2 regions of the Actinoplanes sp. NPDC051861 genome follow, and region 2 is predicted to be linked to the other one. Evidence: riboswitches for the same ligand, from Rfam matches in the RefSeq annotation. Region 2 holds a riboswitch; the other holds the start of a gene.
The links. Region 2 has a riboswitch for thiamine pyrophosphate ahead of AB0M02_RS07890 (thiamine phosphate synthase). Riboswitches for the same ligand answer to the same signal wherever they lie in the genome.
Positions count from the first base shown of each region.

Region 1: another riboswitch for thiamine pyrophosphate. It lies ahead of AB0M02_RS43875 (ECF transporter S component); the one in region 2 lies ahead of AB0M02_RS07890 (thiamine phosphate synthase).

Region 1 covers NZ_JBFAYE010000032.1:3,355-10,955, reverse strand. The annotation lists gene AB0M02_RS43910 (metal ABC transporter ATP-binding protein) at 1-204, shown strand, start outside; gene AB0M02_RS43905 (metal ABC transporter permease) at 204-1,067, shown strand; gene AB0M02_RS43900 (metalloregulator ArsR/SmtB family transcription factor) at 1,064-1,363, shown strand; gene AB0M02_RS43895 (Fur family transcriptional regulator) at 1,360-1,764, shown strand; gene AB0M02_RS43890 (hypothetical protein) at 1,781-2,386, shown strand; gene AB0M02_RS43885 (DUF6328 family protein) at 2,355-2,885, opposite strand; gene AB0M02_RS43880 (alpha/beta hydrolase) at 2,917-3,729, opposite strand; TPP riboswitch at 3,788-3,891, shown strand; gene AB0M02_RS43875 (ECF transporter S component) at 3,946-4,530, shown strand; gene AB0M02_RS43870 (ABC transporter ATP-binding protein) at 4,532-5,962, shown strand; gene AB0M02_RS43865 (energy-coupling factor transporter transmembrane component T) at 5,965-6,750, shown strand; gene AB0M02_RS43860 (histidinol-phosphatase) at 6,816-7,601, shown strand, end outside.
Region 2 covers NZ_JBFAYE010000002.1:254,358-261,958, forward strand. The annotation lists gene AB0M02_RS07875 (hypothetical protein) at 1-659, opposite strand, end outside; gene AB0M02_RS07880 (methyltransferase) at 755-1,372, shown strand; gene AB0M02_RS07885 (ATP-binding cassette domain-containing protein) at 1,400-3,046, shown strand; TPP riboswitch at 3,084-3,194, shown strand; gene AB0M02_RS07890 (thiamine phosphate synthase) at 3,188-3,772, shown strand; gene thiO (glycine oxidase ThiO) at 3,769-4,872, shown strand; gene thiS (sulfur carrier protein ThiS) at 4,951-5,151, shown strand; gene AB0M02_RS07905 (thiazole synthase) at 5,153-5,938, shown strand; gene AB0M02_RS07910 (thiamine phosphate synthase) at 5,932-6,672, shown strand; gene thiD (bifunctional hydroxymethylpyrimidine kinase/phosphomethylpyrimidine kinase) at 6,669-7,436, shown strand; gene thiC (phosphomethylpyrimidine synthase ThiC) at 7,512-7,601, shown strand, end outside.

The sequences.
Region 1 (7,601 bases), on a different contig from region 2:
GTGCTCCACGAACTCGGCCCGCTGCGACCGCTGATCGGCCGGGCCGTCGTGGTGCACGACGGGCGGATCGCGTACGAGGGGTCGCCTCCCGAGCCGGCCGGGCACCACGCCGAGCCGGGCCACGACCACGTGCACCCGCACGCCGACGAGGTGGTGGCGGGCATCTGCGAGTGGGCGCCCACCGAGGGGACCAAGGCGTACTGATGGAGCTCTTCGCGTACCCCTTCATGCTTCGCGCCCTGGCCGGCGCCCTGATCATTGGTCTCACCGCGCCCGCCCTGGGCATCTACCTGGTGCAGCGGCGCCTGTCGCTGATCGGTGACGGCATCGGGCACGTCGCGCTCACCGGCGTCGGCGTCGGGCTGCTGACCAACAACTCCCCCGTGCTCACCGCGGTGCTGGTCGCCACGATCGGCGCGGTCGGTGTGGAGCTGATCCGCGAACGCGGCCGGACCTCCGGTGACCTCGCCCTGGCCCTGCTGTTCTACGGCGGCATCGCGGGCGGTGTGGTGCTGGTCGGGCTCTCCGACGACAAGGGCAACTCGAACCTGATGCAGTACCTGTTCGGGTCGCTGATCACCACGTCGCCGCAGGACATCGCGGTGATCGGCGGGCTGGCAGCGGCGGTCCTGACGGCGATGCTGCTGCTGCGGCCGGCGCTGTTCGCGCTCTGCAACGACGAGGAGTACGCGAGAGTCAGCGGCCTGCCCGTCCGTACGCTGAACATCCTGCTCGCGGTGACGACCGCGGTGACCGTGACGATCGCTATGCGCACCGTCGGCCTGCTGCTGGTCTCCGCCCTGATGGTGGTGCCGGTGGCCGCCGCGCAGCAGGTCACCCGCGGCTTCCGCACCACCATGGCGGCGGCGATGCTGATCGGCGTGGGCTCGGCCGCGACGGGCATCGTGGTCTCGGCCGAGGCGGACACCGCGCCCGGCGCCACCACGGTGCTGATGGCGCTGGCCGCGTTCCTCGCCACCACGCTCGGCGCGCTGGTACGCCGGTCCCTGCGCCGGCACGCACGACAACCGGCCACCGCCGAGCCACCGGATGTGGTGCTCTCATGACGACCACCGGTTACGAGGCCTACGAGTCGGCCGGCGCGCTGCTGCGCGCGCTCTCCGCACCGATCCGGGTCGCCATCGTCGTCGAGCTCGGCGAGGGCGAGCGATGTGTCCACGACCTGGTGGAGAAGCTCGGTGCCCCGCAGCCCCTGGTCTCCCAGCACCTGCGCGTGCTGCGCGGCGCCGGAGTGGTGCGGGGTGTGCGGCGCGGACGGGAGATCGCATACTCCCTGGTGGACGAACACGTCGCGCACATCGTCACCGACGCCGTGAGCCACGCCAGGGAGAACCGACAGTGAACCCAGAAGCCGGAGCGCCCCGCAACACCAAGCAGCGCAGCGCGGTCAGCGCCGTGCTCGCCGAGGTCGAGGGTTTCCACAGCGCCCAGGACCTGCACGCGATACTGCGGGAGCGCGGCGAGCGGGTCGGTCTGACCACGGTGTACCGGACGCTGCAGGGCCTCGCCGACGCCGGCGAGATCGACGTCATGCGACCGCCGGGCGGCGAGCATCTGTACCGCCGGTGCAGCCAGGGCCACCACCATCACCTGGTGTGCCGGTCCTGCGGCCGGACCGTCGAGGTGGCCGGGCCGGCGGTGGAGTCGTGGGCGGACCGGGTGGCCGGTCAGCACGGCTTTGTCGACGTCTCGCACACTATGGAGATCTTCGGTACCTGCCCGGAATGCGCCGCCAAGGGCTGAGTGGGAACCTTCCGGTGTGAAGCTCTACGCCGACCGGCTGCCCACGATGATCCGCCAGCTCGTCACCGACGCCCTCGTCGTGCTCTGGGCCTACCTCTGGATCCGGGTCGCACTGTGGATCCACGACCTCGTGCTCAAGCTGGCCGTGCCCGGCCAGAAGCTGGAGGGCGCCGGCAGCGGCATCGCCGACAACCTCGCCGACGCCGGGAGCAAGGTGGGCCGGGTGCCGGTCGTGGGTGACGAGCTGACCAAGCCGTTCACCGGCGCCGCCGACGCCGCCCGGGCCATCGCCGACGCCGGCCGTCAGCAGCAGGACTTCGTCGACCAGCTGGCGCTGATCCTGCCGCTGGTCGCCATCTCCGTGCCGATCGCGCTGGTGCTGTTCCTGTGGCTACCGCTGCGGCTGCGCTGGATGCGCCGGGCCGGCATCGCCGCGGCGGTACGCGACGACCCCGCCGGCCGCGACCTGCTGGCTCTGCGCGCGCTCGCCGGACGGCCGCTCACCCAGCTGGCCAAGCTGGGCCCGGACATCGCCCAGAGCTGGCGCGCGGGTGACGCGGAAGCCGTCGACGCCCTGGCCGAGCTGGAGCTCAGGCAGCTCGGTCTGCGCCGGAGTCGATGAAGCCGTCCTCGTCCTCGTCGTCCCCCCAGTTGCGGTGGAGAAACGGCAGGCCCGCCCAGAAGGTGACGAACCAGATGCCGGTCGCCACGGTCAGCGGGATCGCCCACTTCCAGTCCAGCACGTAGTCGGTGATCAGCAGGACGCTGCTGACCATCGAGACGAGCATGAAGGCCAGCCCGCTGGAGGCCATCTTGTGGGCGTACCGGACCAGCTCGGGCTTGCGGCCCTGCCGGAACAGCGCCCGGTGGAAGGCGACCGGCGAGATGATCAGCGCGGTGGCGAACGCCGCGCTGATCAGCGCCACGACGTAGACGTCCTTCTGGAAGGCCGTGGCGTTCGGGAAGCCGTTGCTGAACGGGATGGTCAGCAGGAACGCGAACAGGATCTGGACACCGGTCTGCGCGACCCGGAGTTCCTGGAGCAGGTCCGCGAAGTTGCGGTCCCAGCGCTGCTTCTCGGTCTCCTGGGAGGAATTGGGGGATTGTGTCTGGACGGCCATGACGCGCCTGGGTTCCCGAACCGGCCCATGGTCAAACGCCGATGCGCGCCAGGACGGCGTCGGCGAGCTCCCGAGGTGCCTGCTCCGGCACCCAGTGGCTGACGCCCCGCATAGCCACCAGTTGGTAGTCGCCCTCCACCCAGTCGGCGGTACGCAGGGCCGCGGTAAGCCCGACCACACCGTCCTTGTCGCTCCAGACGTACGTGGTCGGCACCTTCACCACCCCGACGTCGGCGACCTGGTCCTCGCTGAAGGCGCGGTACCAGTTCAGCCCGCCGGTCAGCCGGCCCGGCTCCTGCATGGCCTCGACGTACTGCTCGGCGTGGTGCAGCGGGCGCAGCATCCAGCGCAGCATGGTGCCGTTGCGGGCGAGCAGGAGGCGTTCGGCGGCCGAGGACTGGAAGACCTTGAAGTACGCGAACCGGGCACGCTGCGACGGGCGCACGCGCAGGGCCAGCAGCAGGGCGCGGGGGTGCGGCACCGAGATGGCGGTCATCGTCCGCACCCGGTCGGGGTGGCGGGCGGCGAGCATCCAGGCGACGTGCGCACCCCAATCGTGCCCCACCACATGCACCTTGTCCACATTTAAAGCGTCGAGGACCGATAAAGCGTCTGCTACGACTTCTTTCAGCTTATAAGCAGAAACATCAGAAGGGCGAGCGCCCGGCGAGCACCCCCGCTGATCCAGGGCATATGTCCGAAGCCCCGCAGCCTGAAGCCGAGGCGCGAGGAGATCGAACTCGCGATGATCCTGCGGAAAACCGTGCAGAAGCAACACCGGTTCCCCCTCCGCAGGGCCGCCCTCGAACACGTCGAACGTCAGCCCGCGAGCCTTGACCTCCATGTGATCGCACCCTCCCTGTTCCAGCAGTTAAACCGGTGTTAGCGTCATCGAAGCACATGTTTTCCGACAGGGGAGCGCACAGCGCTGAGAGTGCGGGCCATCCGCAGACCCTCGTACCTGATCTGGGTAATGCCAGCGCAGGAAGATCGGTTCTCTCCAGCCGCGCCGCGACGATGCGGCGTGCGTCTCCTCCCGGTACCCGCTGGGAGGCGTTTCATGAAAAACAGCAACAGATGGCGCACGATAGACGTCGTGATCGCCTCGGTCATCGCCGTCGCGTTCGGGGTGATCTTCTGGGCCTGGAACACGGTCTGGAGCGTCACCGAGAGCGCGTTCGCCTTCTTCCCCCCGGCTCAGGCCCTGCTCTACGGCATCTGGCTGATGCCCGCCGTACTCAGTGGCCTGATCATCCGTAAGCCGGGAGCCGCCCTCTACACCGAGGCGGTCGCGGCGATCATCTCCGCGCTGCTCGGCAACGCCTGGGGCGCGACCGTCATCCCGCAGGGCCTGATCCAGGGTCTCGGCGCGGAGCTGGCGTTCGCGGCGCTGCGATACCGCTCGTTCAAGCTGCCGGCCGCCCTGCTGGCCGGCGCCCTGACCGGGGTGAGCGCGGCAGTCTTCGACTTCATCGTCTGGACCTCCGAGTACGCCCTGGGCAGCTACCGCATCCCCTACGCCCTGTTCACGATCGTGAGCGGTACGGTACTGGCCGGCCTCGGCAGCTGGGCCCTGGTCCGCGCACTGGCGCCGACCGGTGTGCTCGACCGGTTCGGAGCGGGCCGCGAGAGGGCACTCATCTGACATGAGCGAGGTTCGGCTTCGCGGCTTCGGGTGGCGGCACGCCGGTCGCCGCGCCTGGGCGGTCCGCGACGTCGACCTGCACATCCGGCACGGCGAGCGGGTGCTGCTGCTCGGTCCCTCGGGAGCGGGCAAGAGCACGCTGCTCGCCGCGCTGGCCGGTCTGCTGCCGGAGGACTCCGGCGAGTCCGAGGGCACGATCGAGATCGACGGGCTGGATCCCCGGAAGGCCCGCGAAAGTGTCGGGATCCTCTTTCAGGACCCGCAGACACAGCTGGTGATGGCCCGCAGTGGCGACGACGTGGCGTTCGGTCTGGAAAACCGGGGCGTGTCCGCTAATGACATCTGGCCACGGGTGTCCGACGTGCTTGATCGCGTCGGGTTCCCGTACCCCATCAATCGCCCCACCTCGGCGCTCTCCGGCGGCGAAGCGCAACGTCTCGCTCTGGCCGGGGCCCTCGCCCTGCGACCTGGGCTGATGCTGCTGGACGAGCCCACCGCCAACCTCGATCCGACCGGCGCCGAGCTGATCCGGGAGGCTGTCTCCCGGTCGACCGGGCCGGACACCACGCTGATCATCGTGGAACACCGGGTGGCGGAGGCACTCGCGCTGGTCGACCGGGTGGTCATCCTGGAGGCAGGCGGCGGTGTCCGTGCCGACGGCGCGCCCGAGGTGATCTTCGCCGCCTACGGCGACAAACTGGCGGAGGACGGCGTCTGGGTGCCCGGTTTCAGCACGCCGCCGATCAGGGCCACTTCAAAGTCAACTACCGATTTTGTACGCGCGGAGCACATCGCCGTCACGGGACGTCTCGCACCGGTCTCGATCCGGGCGGGCGCGGGTGAGGTGGTGGCGGTGACCGGGCCCAACGGTGCCGGCAAGTCCACACTCGCCCTGTTGCTCGGCGGCCTGACCGCACCGGACTCCGGCCGGATCGAGGCGTTCGGCGACCGCAAGCCTCCGCACAGGTGGCGGGCGGCGACGCTGACGCAGCGGATCGGGTCGGTCTTCCAGAACCCGGAACACCAGTTCGTCACGAGCCGGGTCGCCGACGAACTCGCGCTCGGGCCGCGCCGGGTCGGCCGCAGCCCGCAGGAGATCCGCCGGACCGTCGACGAGCTGCTCGAACGGCTGCGCCTGACGAGGCTGGCCGAGGCGAACCCGTACACGCTCTCCGGCGGTGAGGCCCGGCGGCTGAGTGTGGCCACCGCGCTGGCGACCGCGCCGAAACTGCTGATCCTCGACGAGCCGACATTCGGCCAGGACCGGCGGACCTGGCGCGAACTGGTCGACCTGCTGGCGGTCCTGCGCGCCCAGGGACACGGGATCGTGGCGGTGACCCATGACGACGCGTTTGTGCGTACCCTTGCCGACCGCACCGTGCCCCTCGGTGAGCCGGCGCCGGAACCGCTGCCCCGGAGACTGCGGCCGTGACCCTGACCTTCGCGCCGATCGCCGATCCCGCCGCGCCCCTCGCCCGCCGGAACCCGGTCGCCAAGCTCGGTGCCGCCCTGCTCTTCTCGCTGCCGCTGATCGCCACGGTCGACCCGCTCACCCCCGCCCTGGCGCTGCTGGTGGAACTCGCGGTGCTGCCGTTCTTCGGCGTGCGCTACCGGGCGCTCGCCCGCCGCGCCGCGCCGCTGCTGCTGGCCGCGGGCGGGGTACTCGTGACGCTGACGCTGTTCGCTGCCGAGCGGTCCGGCACCCTGCTCGTGTCGCTCGGGCCGTTCGACATCACCACCGGAGTCCTGACCAGCGCGGCCGGCCTGATCCTGCGAATCTTCGCGGTCGCCCTGCCCGGCATCGTGGTGTTCGCCACCACCGACCCGACCGACCTGGCCGACGCCCTCGTGCAGAACGCGAAGGCACCCGCCCGGTTCGCGATCGGCGCGCTCGCCGCGTTCCGCCTGCTGCCGCTGCTGGGCCAGGAGTGGCGCTCGCTCACGCTGGCCCGCCGCGCCCGCGGCGTGGAAGCCGGCCACAACCCCGTCGTCTTCGCCTCCACCGCGTTCGCGCTCCTGGTCGCCGCACTCCGCCGCGGCGGACGGCTGGCGGTGGCGATGGACGCCCGCGGTTTCGACTCCACGGCACCCCGCACACACGCCCGCCGGCAACACTTCACCGCCGCCGACACGGCCCTGCTGACCTGCGCGGTGACCGCCGCCACAGCGATCTTGACACTTTCCTTGGCGTTGGGGGTTTTCCGGCCGGTTGTCGGTTGATCGTTTGCCGGGCCGTCACGGAATCGCCAGCGGCCGTTGTCCTGTTCGGACGAGGGTGACGCACTATGGGTCACGGCCACGATCATTCACATCATCTCCCCGAGACCGGCGCCGACGTTCCGGAGGCGCTGGACCTGAGCATCCCGGAGAGCGAACTCTCCCCCGGCGACAGCACCCGTCGCCGCTTCCTGCTCGGCGCGGGCCTGCTCGGTGCCGGCGCGGCCGCCTCGGTGCTGGCCCGCCCGGGCGCCGCCGAGGCCGCCGGGCTGCAGCACACCCACGACCACGTCGGTGGCGGCTCGGCCAAGGGCGGCTTCCGCTGGCTCGCCGGCGACCACCACATCCACACGCAGTACAGCTCGGACGCCCAGTACCGGGTGATCGACCAGGCGCGTCACGGCCAGGCCTTCGGGCTGGACTGGGTGGTCATCACCGACCACGGCAGCGCCACCCACGCCAAGATCGGTGTGGACAAGGTCAACCCGGACATCGTCCACACCCGCTCCGAACTGCCCGAACTCCTGACCTTCCAGGGCCTGGAGTGGAACATCCCGGCGGCCGAGCACGCCACGGTGTTCGTGCACCCGGGCAAGAACGAGGTCGAGGTTCTCAAGCAGTTCGAGAACGCGTACGACGGCTCGCTGCTCCCGGCGACCAACACCGCCGAGCAGAACGAGGCCATGGCGATCGCCGGCATCAAGTTCCTCGGCGAGCAGGTCCGCAAGCGCAAGATCGACGGCGCGCTCTTCCTCGCCAACCACCCGGCCCGCCGCGGCATCGACTCGCCCCACGAGATCCGCAACTGGCGCGACGCCGACCCGACCGTAGCCATCGGCTTCGAAGGCGCACCC
Region 2 (7,601 bases):
TCGTCGCCGGGGAGCAGTTCGCCGTCCGGGCCGGTGATCGCGCAGTACATCAGGTAGTGCCCGCGGGTGCGCCAGCCGACCGGGGTGCCGGGTGCGGTCTCGGCGCCGGCCAGATCGGTGAAGCCGCCGTCGCCGGACTCGACCAGGGTGGGCACGAGACGTCCGACGGCCTCGGCGCTAGCGGTGTCGGGGAGGTTCAGGACGCCGGCGGTCACCCGGTAGGCGGCGTGCGGGACGGTGAGGGCGGCGCGGACCGCTTGCGTACACCCGTACCTTCGCAGTGTGGAGCGCAGGGTGCCGCTGGCCGCGAGTGCGCAGTCGGCGGTGAGGGTCGTCCTGGCCGTGCGGAACGTCGCGGAGCCGGCGGGGAAGACCTCGGTCTCGGACAACGGCTCGGGATCGACGGCGCGTGAGGCGATCCGGGAATCGGCCTCGGACGCGGCGGCAACGGGCGGATGACCCTCGTCCGCGACGATGAGGACCGCCAGCATCACCACGATGCCGGAGACGATCAGGGCGGCGAGGCCTCGGGTGAGCAGGTGGGCGGTCTGTTGTGGGTTCCGCCGGGCGTGCCGGTGCGGCACCGGATAACGATGCTGACCGATGGGGCCTGGTTGCCGCACCAGCAGGGCGGAGCGCGTCGGGGTGGCGTACCGCATGGGAGCCAAGCTAGGCGCGCACGCTGATCTATGAACGCACAGTCTGTCCGCCACCCGGACGGGGGACCCCGCACGCGGCAGGGGAGACTTGGCGGGTGAGTGCCGACCACTACTTCACCGCCGAGCCCGGCGCGCCGATCCGCCGCAGCGAGATCGAGTTCACCGTCGCCGGCCGGAACTACCGGCTGGCGGTCGCGTCCGGCGTCTTCTCGGCCGGGCGCCTGGACCCGGGCACGGCCGTGCTCCTGCGCAAGGCCACCCTGCCCGAGGCCGGCGCCGAGGGCACCTTCCTGGACCTGGGCTGCGGTTACGGGCCGATCGCGTGCGTGCTGGCGAGCCAGGCGCCGCGGGCGACCGTCCACGCTGTCGACGTGAACTCGCGCGCTCGGGAGCTCACCACGGAGAACGCGGCGACGCTCGGGCTGGCCGGCCGGATCCGGGTCGCCGCACCGGACGAGGTCCCGGACGACGTGACGTTCGACGAGATCTGGAGCAACCCGCCGACGCATGTGGGCAAGGCCGAACTGCACGCGATCCTGCAGCAGTGGATGCCCCGCCTGGCGCCGGGCGGCGTCGCGTGGCTGGTCATCAACCGCAACCTGGGTGGCGACTCGCTGCACGCGTGGCTCGTCGCCGGCGGTTGGAACGTCGAGCGGGTGGCCAGCCAGAAGGGCTTCCGGGTGCTGCGGGTCACCGGAAAATCGGCTGACTGACCGGTCGCGGGCGGGGAGGATTCCGGCATGGGTTACGTGGATGTCGCCGGCGCGGGCTTCGTGCTCCCCGATGGGCGGGAGCTGTTCGCCGACGTGTCGTTCCGGGTCGGAGAGGGTGCGAAGGTGGCACTCGTCGGCCCCAACGGCGCCGGCAAGACCACGCTGATGCGGATGGTCGCCGGTGACATCCCGGCGCAGACCGGCACCATCGCCCGGTCCGGCGGGCTCGGCGTGATGCGACAGTTCATCGGCATGATCGGCGACGACCGGACCTTGGAGGATCTCGCACTCTCCCTGGTGGCACCGGCGCTGAGCGCGTCCGGCGAGCGACTTCGGCTGGCTGCGGCGGCGCTCGACGAGACCGAGAAGAGCCAGATTGCGTACGCGAACGCGCTCGCGAACTGGGGCGAGTCCGGTGGGTACGAGGCGGAGGTGCTCTTCGACACCGTCGCCGTGTCGATCCTCGGCAAGCCGTGGGACGAGGCTCGCCATCGTGTGGTGCGAACTCTGTCGGGCGGCGAGCAGAAACGGTTCGCCCTGGACCTGCTGCTGCGCGGCACCGACGAGGTGCTGCTGCTCGACGAGCCGGACAACTTCCTCGACGTGCCCGCCAAACGCTGGCTGGAGCAGCGGCTGCGCGAGTCGCAGAAGTCGGTGCTCTACGTCTCGCACGACCGGGAACTGCTGGCCGAGACCGCCGACCGGGTCGTCGCCGTCGAGGGCGGCGGCGCCTGGACGCACCCGGGCGGGTTCGCCTCCTGGCACGAGGCCCGGATGAACCGGCACGAGCGGATGGAGGAGCTGCGTCGCCGCTGGGACGAGGAGCACGAGAAGCTCAAGGAGCTCGTGTTCACGTTGAAGAACAAGGCGGCGTACAACGACGGTCTGGCCTCGCGCTATCAGGCCGCGCAGACCCGGCTCCGCAAGTTTGAGGAGGCCGGCCCGCCGCCGCTGCCGCCGAAGGACCAGGCGGTGAAGATGAACCTGCGCGGCGGGCGCACCGGTAAACGGGCGGTCATGTGTTCCCAGCTCGAGCTGGAGAACCTGACGTTCCCCTTCGATCTGGAGATCTGGTACGGGGACCGCGTCGCCGTCCTCGGCGCCAACGGCACCGGCAAGTCGCACTTCCTGCGGCTGCTCGCGTCCGGTGGCACCGAGCCCGATCTGGAGCACAAACCGGTCGACGGCGCGCCGCTCACGCACGTGGCGCACGAGGGCCGGGCCCGGCTCGGCGCGCGGGTCCGCCCAGGCCACTTCTCGCAGACCCACGACCGGCCCGAGCTGGTGGAGAAGACGCTCGTCGAGATCCTCTGGCGCGGCGACGAGCATCGGTCCGGAATGGACCGGGCGGGTGCGATGAAGGCGCTCAACCGGTACGAACTGGCCGCGCAGGGCGACCAGCGGTTCGGCACCCTGTCCGGTGGTCAGCAGGCACGGTTCCTGGTGCTGCTGCTCGAGCTGTCCGGTGCGACCGTGCTGCTGCTCGACGAGCCGACGGACAACCTGGACCTGGCCTCGGCGGAAGCGCTGGAGGAGGGGCTGAAGGCGTTCGACGGCACGGTGATCGCGGTCACCCACGACCGGTGGTTCACCCGCTCGTTCGATCGGTTCGTGCTGTTCAGAAGCGACGGCGAGGTCGTCGAGGTCCCCGAGCCGGTCTGGGACGTCCGCTAGCTTCTTCGTCACGGACCGGTTATGGTCCGGTTACAACACCAAACCCCACGGGAGCCCGGGCACCGGGCTGAGAGGGGGGCTGATGCGGCCCCCGACCGTCGAACCTGATCCGGGTAATGCCGGCGCAGGGAGGAGTGCTTCATGCACTGGTTTCCCCGTATTCACGTCATCACCGACTCGCTCGATGTGGTTCGTGGTGTCGCGGGTTCCTCCGGTGACGTCGCCGTCCAGATTCGAGTCAAGAGCAACGACGCTTCGGCGTACGCGCTGACCGTCGCGGCGATCGAGATCTGCCGGCCGGCCGGGACGATGGTGCTGGTCAACGACCGGGTCGGGGTGGCGCTGGCGGCGGGTGCGGACGGCGTGCACGTGGGCGCGGACGACCTGCCCGTCGAGGCCACCCGGCGTGTCGTCGGCCCGGACGCGATCGTCGGCGCGACCTGCCGCAACCCGTCGGCGGCCCGCGCGGCGGTCGCGGCGGGCGCCAGTTACCTCGGCGTGGGGCCGGCGTTCGACACCTCCACCAAGGACGGGCTGCCACCGCCGCTCGGACCGGTCGCGATCGCGGCCGTCGCCGAGGCGGTCCCGGGCACGCCGGTCCTGGCGATCGGCGGCATCACCGCGGAACGGGTGCCGCTGCTCGCGGCGCACGGTGTCGCGGCGGTCGCCGCCTTCGCGAAGGATCCGAAGGGAGCGGTCGCGGAGTTCCTGGCGGTCCTGCCATGAACGAGCCGGGGATCGCCGCGGGTGCCGGCATGGCTCCGAGCGCCGACGTGGCTGCGGGCGCCGATGTGGCCGGCATCGGTCGGGTCGCCGTTGTCGGTGCCGGGATCATCGGACTCGCGATCGCCGACGAGCTCGTCCGGCGTGGGGCGGATGTCACCGTCTACGACACGGCGCCCGAGGGCACTGGCGGCGCGTGGCACGTCGCGGCCGGGATGCTGGCGCCGGGTGGGGAGTCGACCTTTGAGTACCCGCATCTCACCCGGCTGCTGGACGCTGCCAACGAGCTGTGGCCGTCGTACGCCGCGGGCCTCGGTGACGTCGGGTACGACGACGCCGGAACGCTCGGTGTCGCGCTGACCGCTGATGACGTCGCGGAGTCGGCCCGGGAGTGGAAGCACCAGAAGCTCACCCCGTTGACCGGGTCGCAGTTGCGTGACCGGGAACCCGCGCTGTCCCCACGGGTCCGGGCCGGGGTTTTCGCGCCCTCTGAGCGGCAAGTCGACCCACGGAAGGTCGTGGCGGTTCTGCGCGGCCGTCTGGCCCGTGCTGTCGTCAGAAAAAACATTTCCGACTTGTCCGAAGTGGAAGCTGACGTGGTCGTCGTGGCGGCGGGCTGCGGCACGGCGGCGCTCACCGGGCTGCCGATTCGGCCGGTCAAGGGCCAGATGATCCGCCTGCGCGGTGAACCCGGCCTGCTCCGGCACGTGATCGACGGGATGGCCGACGGGCGGCACGTCTACCTCGTGCCGCGTGCGGACGGTGAGGTCGTCATCGGCGCGACCCAGGAGGAACGGACCGATCACACGCTCACCGCCGGCGGGGTGCACGAGCTGCTGCGGGCGGCGCTCGACCTGGTGCCGGGGCTCGCCGAACACGACATCACCGAGTTCACCGTGGGGCATCGGCCGGGTACGCCGGACAACGCGCCGCTGCTCGGTTTCCTCGACGGCAGCCGCCGGATCGTGGTGGCGGCCGGCCATTACCGCAACGGTGTCCTGCTCGCGCCGATCACGGCGCGGCTCATCGCCGAACTGGTGCTCACCGGATCGGCGGATCCCCTGCTCGAATCCTTCGAACCCGGGAGGTTCGGATGCGCCTGACTCGATGCTCCCTTCGCGGACCGGGGAGGTTCGGATGTGCCTGACTCGATGCTTTCGTCGCGGACCTGGGAGGTTCGGATGCGTCTGACAGTCAACGGGCGGCTGGAGAGCCGGTCCGACACGTGCTCGGTGGCGGTGCTGGTCGCCGAGATCACCGAGGCGAGTCGTGGGGTGGCGGTCGCGGTCAACGGGACGGTGGTGCCGCGTTCGACGTGGTCCGCGGTCGACCTGGCCGACGGCGACCGGGTCGAGGTGCTCACCGCCGCGCAGGGAGGCTGAGATGTCGTCGTTCTCGCCGGGTTCTCAACCGGCTTCCGTGTCGGCCTTTCTTCCAGCCAACGGGCTGATTCTCGGGACGGGTGGTGCGAACAGCCTGGCCGCGCTGGAAGAGGCGATCCGGGCGTCCGAGACGACGCTGGTCACGGTGGCGCTGCGCCGGGTGGAGGCGGCCGGGCCGGGACTGCTGCCGATGCTGGACCGGCTGGGCGTGCGGGTACTGCCGAACACGGCGGGCTGTTACACGGCCGGGGACGCGGTGAAGACGGCGCAGATGGCGCGGGAGGCGTTCGAGACGGAGCTGATCAAGCTTGAGGTGATCGGTGACGAGCGGACCCTGCTGCCGGACGGGGTGGAGCTGCTGCGCGCGGCGGAGACGCTGGTGGCAGACGGGTTCACGGTTCTGCCGTACACCACCGACGACCCGATCCTGGCCCGCCGCCTCGCGGACGCCGGATGCGCCGCGGTGATGCCGGCGGGCTCGCCGATCGGTTCCGGTCTCGGGATCTCCAACCCGCACCACATCGAGCTGATCAGGCAGAGCGTCGACGTGCCGGTCGTGCTGGACGCGGGCATCGGCACGGCCTCGGACGCGGCGTTCGCCATGGAACTCGGCTGTGACGCGGTGCTGATCGCGAGCGCGATCACCCGGGCCGACGATCCGGCGGCGATGGCGGCGGCGATGCGGCACGCGGTCGCGGCCGGGCGGCTGGCCAGAGCTGCGGGGCGCATTCCGCGTCGTCATCACGCGGTCGCGTCCACTGAGGACGAGGGGATTCCGGTGTGGTGACGCCGGGCGGGCTCGTCGTGCTCACCGATCGGCGGTCCGCCGCGAGGCCGTTGACGGAGGTGGTCCGGGCCGTCGTCCGCGGCGGCGCCGAGTGGGTCATCCTTCGCGAGAAAGATCTTGGGTACGCCGAACGCGCGGCCGTTTTCGGTCAACTCCGGTCTGTCGTGCCACCGGGCCGGCTGATCGTTGCCGGTCCTGACCCGCTGGGTGGCGCGGCTGTTCATCTCGCCGGCGGTGATCCGGTGCCGGCGGGGGTGGAGTTGGTGGGCCGGTCGTGGCACGGGACCGAGGATCTGTCGGGTGTGGACTATGTGACGATTTCGCCGGTTTATCCGACGTCGTCGAAGCCGGGGTATGGGCCGGCGCTCGGTGCGCCGGGGGCAGCCGGGGCGGCATCGCGGGCGGGGGTGCCGTGGTTGGCGCTCGGCGGGATCTCGTCGGCGGGGCAGGCGGCGGAGTGCGCGGCGGCCGGCGCGGCGGGGATCGCGGTGATGGGCGCGGTGATGCGGTCGCCGGATCCGGAGGTAACGGCGCGGGAGTTGTCGGAGGCGTTCGCCGGTGGCCGTGAGGCATTTTCCGATGTCTGTGGAGGGTCTGCCGGTGTCCGTGAGGTGTCCTCCGGTGTCCGTGGAGGGTCCTCCGGTGGCCGTGCGGCGTTCTCTGCTGTCCGTGGAGGGTTCGCCGGCGTCCGTGAGGTGTTGTCCGGTGTTCGTGAGGCGGGTGAGGTGCGGTGACGCCTCGGGTGGTGTTGACGATTGCGGGGTCGGACTCCGGTGGGGGCGCTGGGATTCAGGCGGATTTGAAGACGTTTGCGGCTTTGGGGGTGTTCGGGGCTTCGGTGATTACGGCTGTCACGGCGCAGAACACGCTTGGGGTGACGGACATTCATCCGGTGCCGGCTGAGAGCGTGGCGGCGCAGTTGGACGCGGTGCTCTCCGATTTGACGGTGGCGGCGGTCAAGGTTGGCATGATCTCGGATCCGGCCGTGGCGAAGGTGATCGCGGCGCGGGCGGCGGAGCTGCCGAACCTGGTTGTGGATCCGGTGCTCGTCGCCACGGCGGGGAGCCGGCTGGGAGAGGCGGCTGTGGTTGGTGTGCTCCTCGCGTACCCCTGCATTTTGACGCCGAACCGGCACGAAGCTGGCGCCCTCCTCGGAAGGCCCGTTGAGACGGCCGAGGAAATGGTCTCGGCTGCGGCCGAGCTCGCGGAGCTCGGGCCGCGCGCCGTCGTGGTGACCGGCAGTGAGCTGGCGCTGGACGTGCTGCACCACGACGGGAAGACGGTGCTGCTGCCGGGCTCGCCGGTGCCGACCCGGAACAACCACGGATCGGGATGCACGTTCTCGTCGGCGATCGCGGTGCGGCTGGCGGCGGGCGACACGGTGCCGGATGCGGTGCGGGCGGCCAAGGAGTACGTGCATCGCGGGCTGCTCGGGGGCAGTGCGTGGCGGCTGGGTGCCGGACCCGGGCCGCTGGACCATTTCGGCTGGTCGATCTAGGGCTGCCGGCCCCGAAGCGGGGATCTCTGCTGCCCATCGACGCCGTGTTTATCACTATTTGGGGAGGTATGGATCGTGCGACGCAAGGTCTATGTGGAGGGTCCGCGCGCGGACATCCGGGTGCCGTTCACCGAGGTCGTGCTGACCGGGGACCACCCGCCGGTG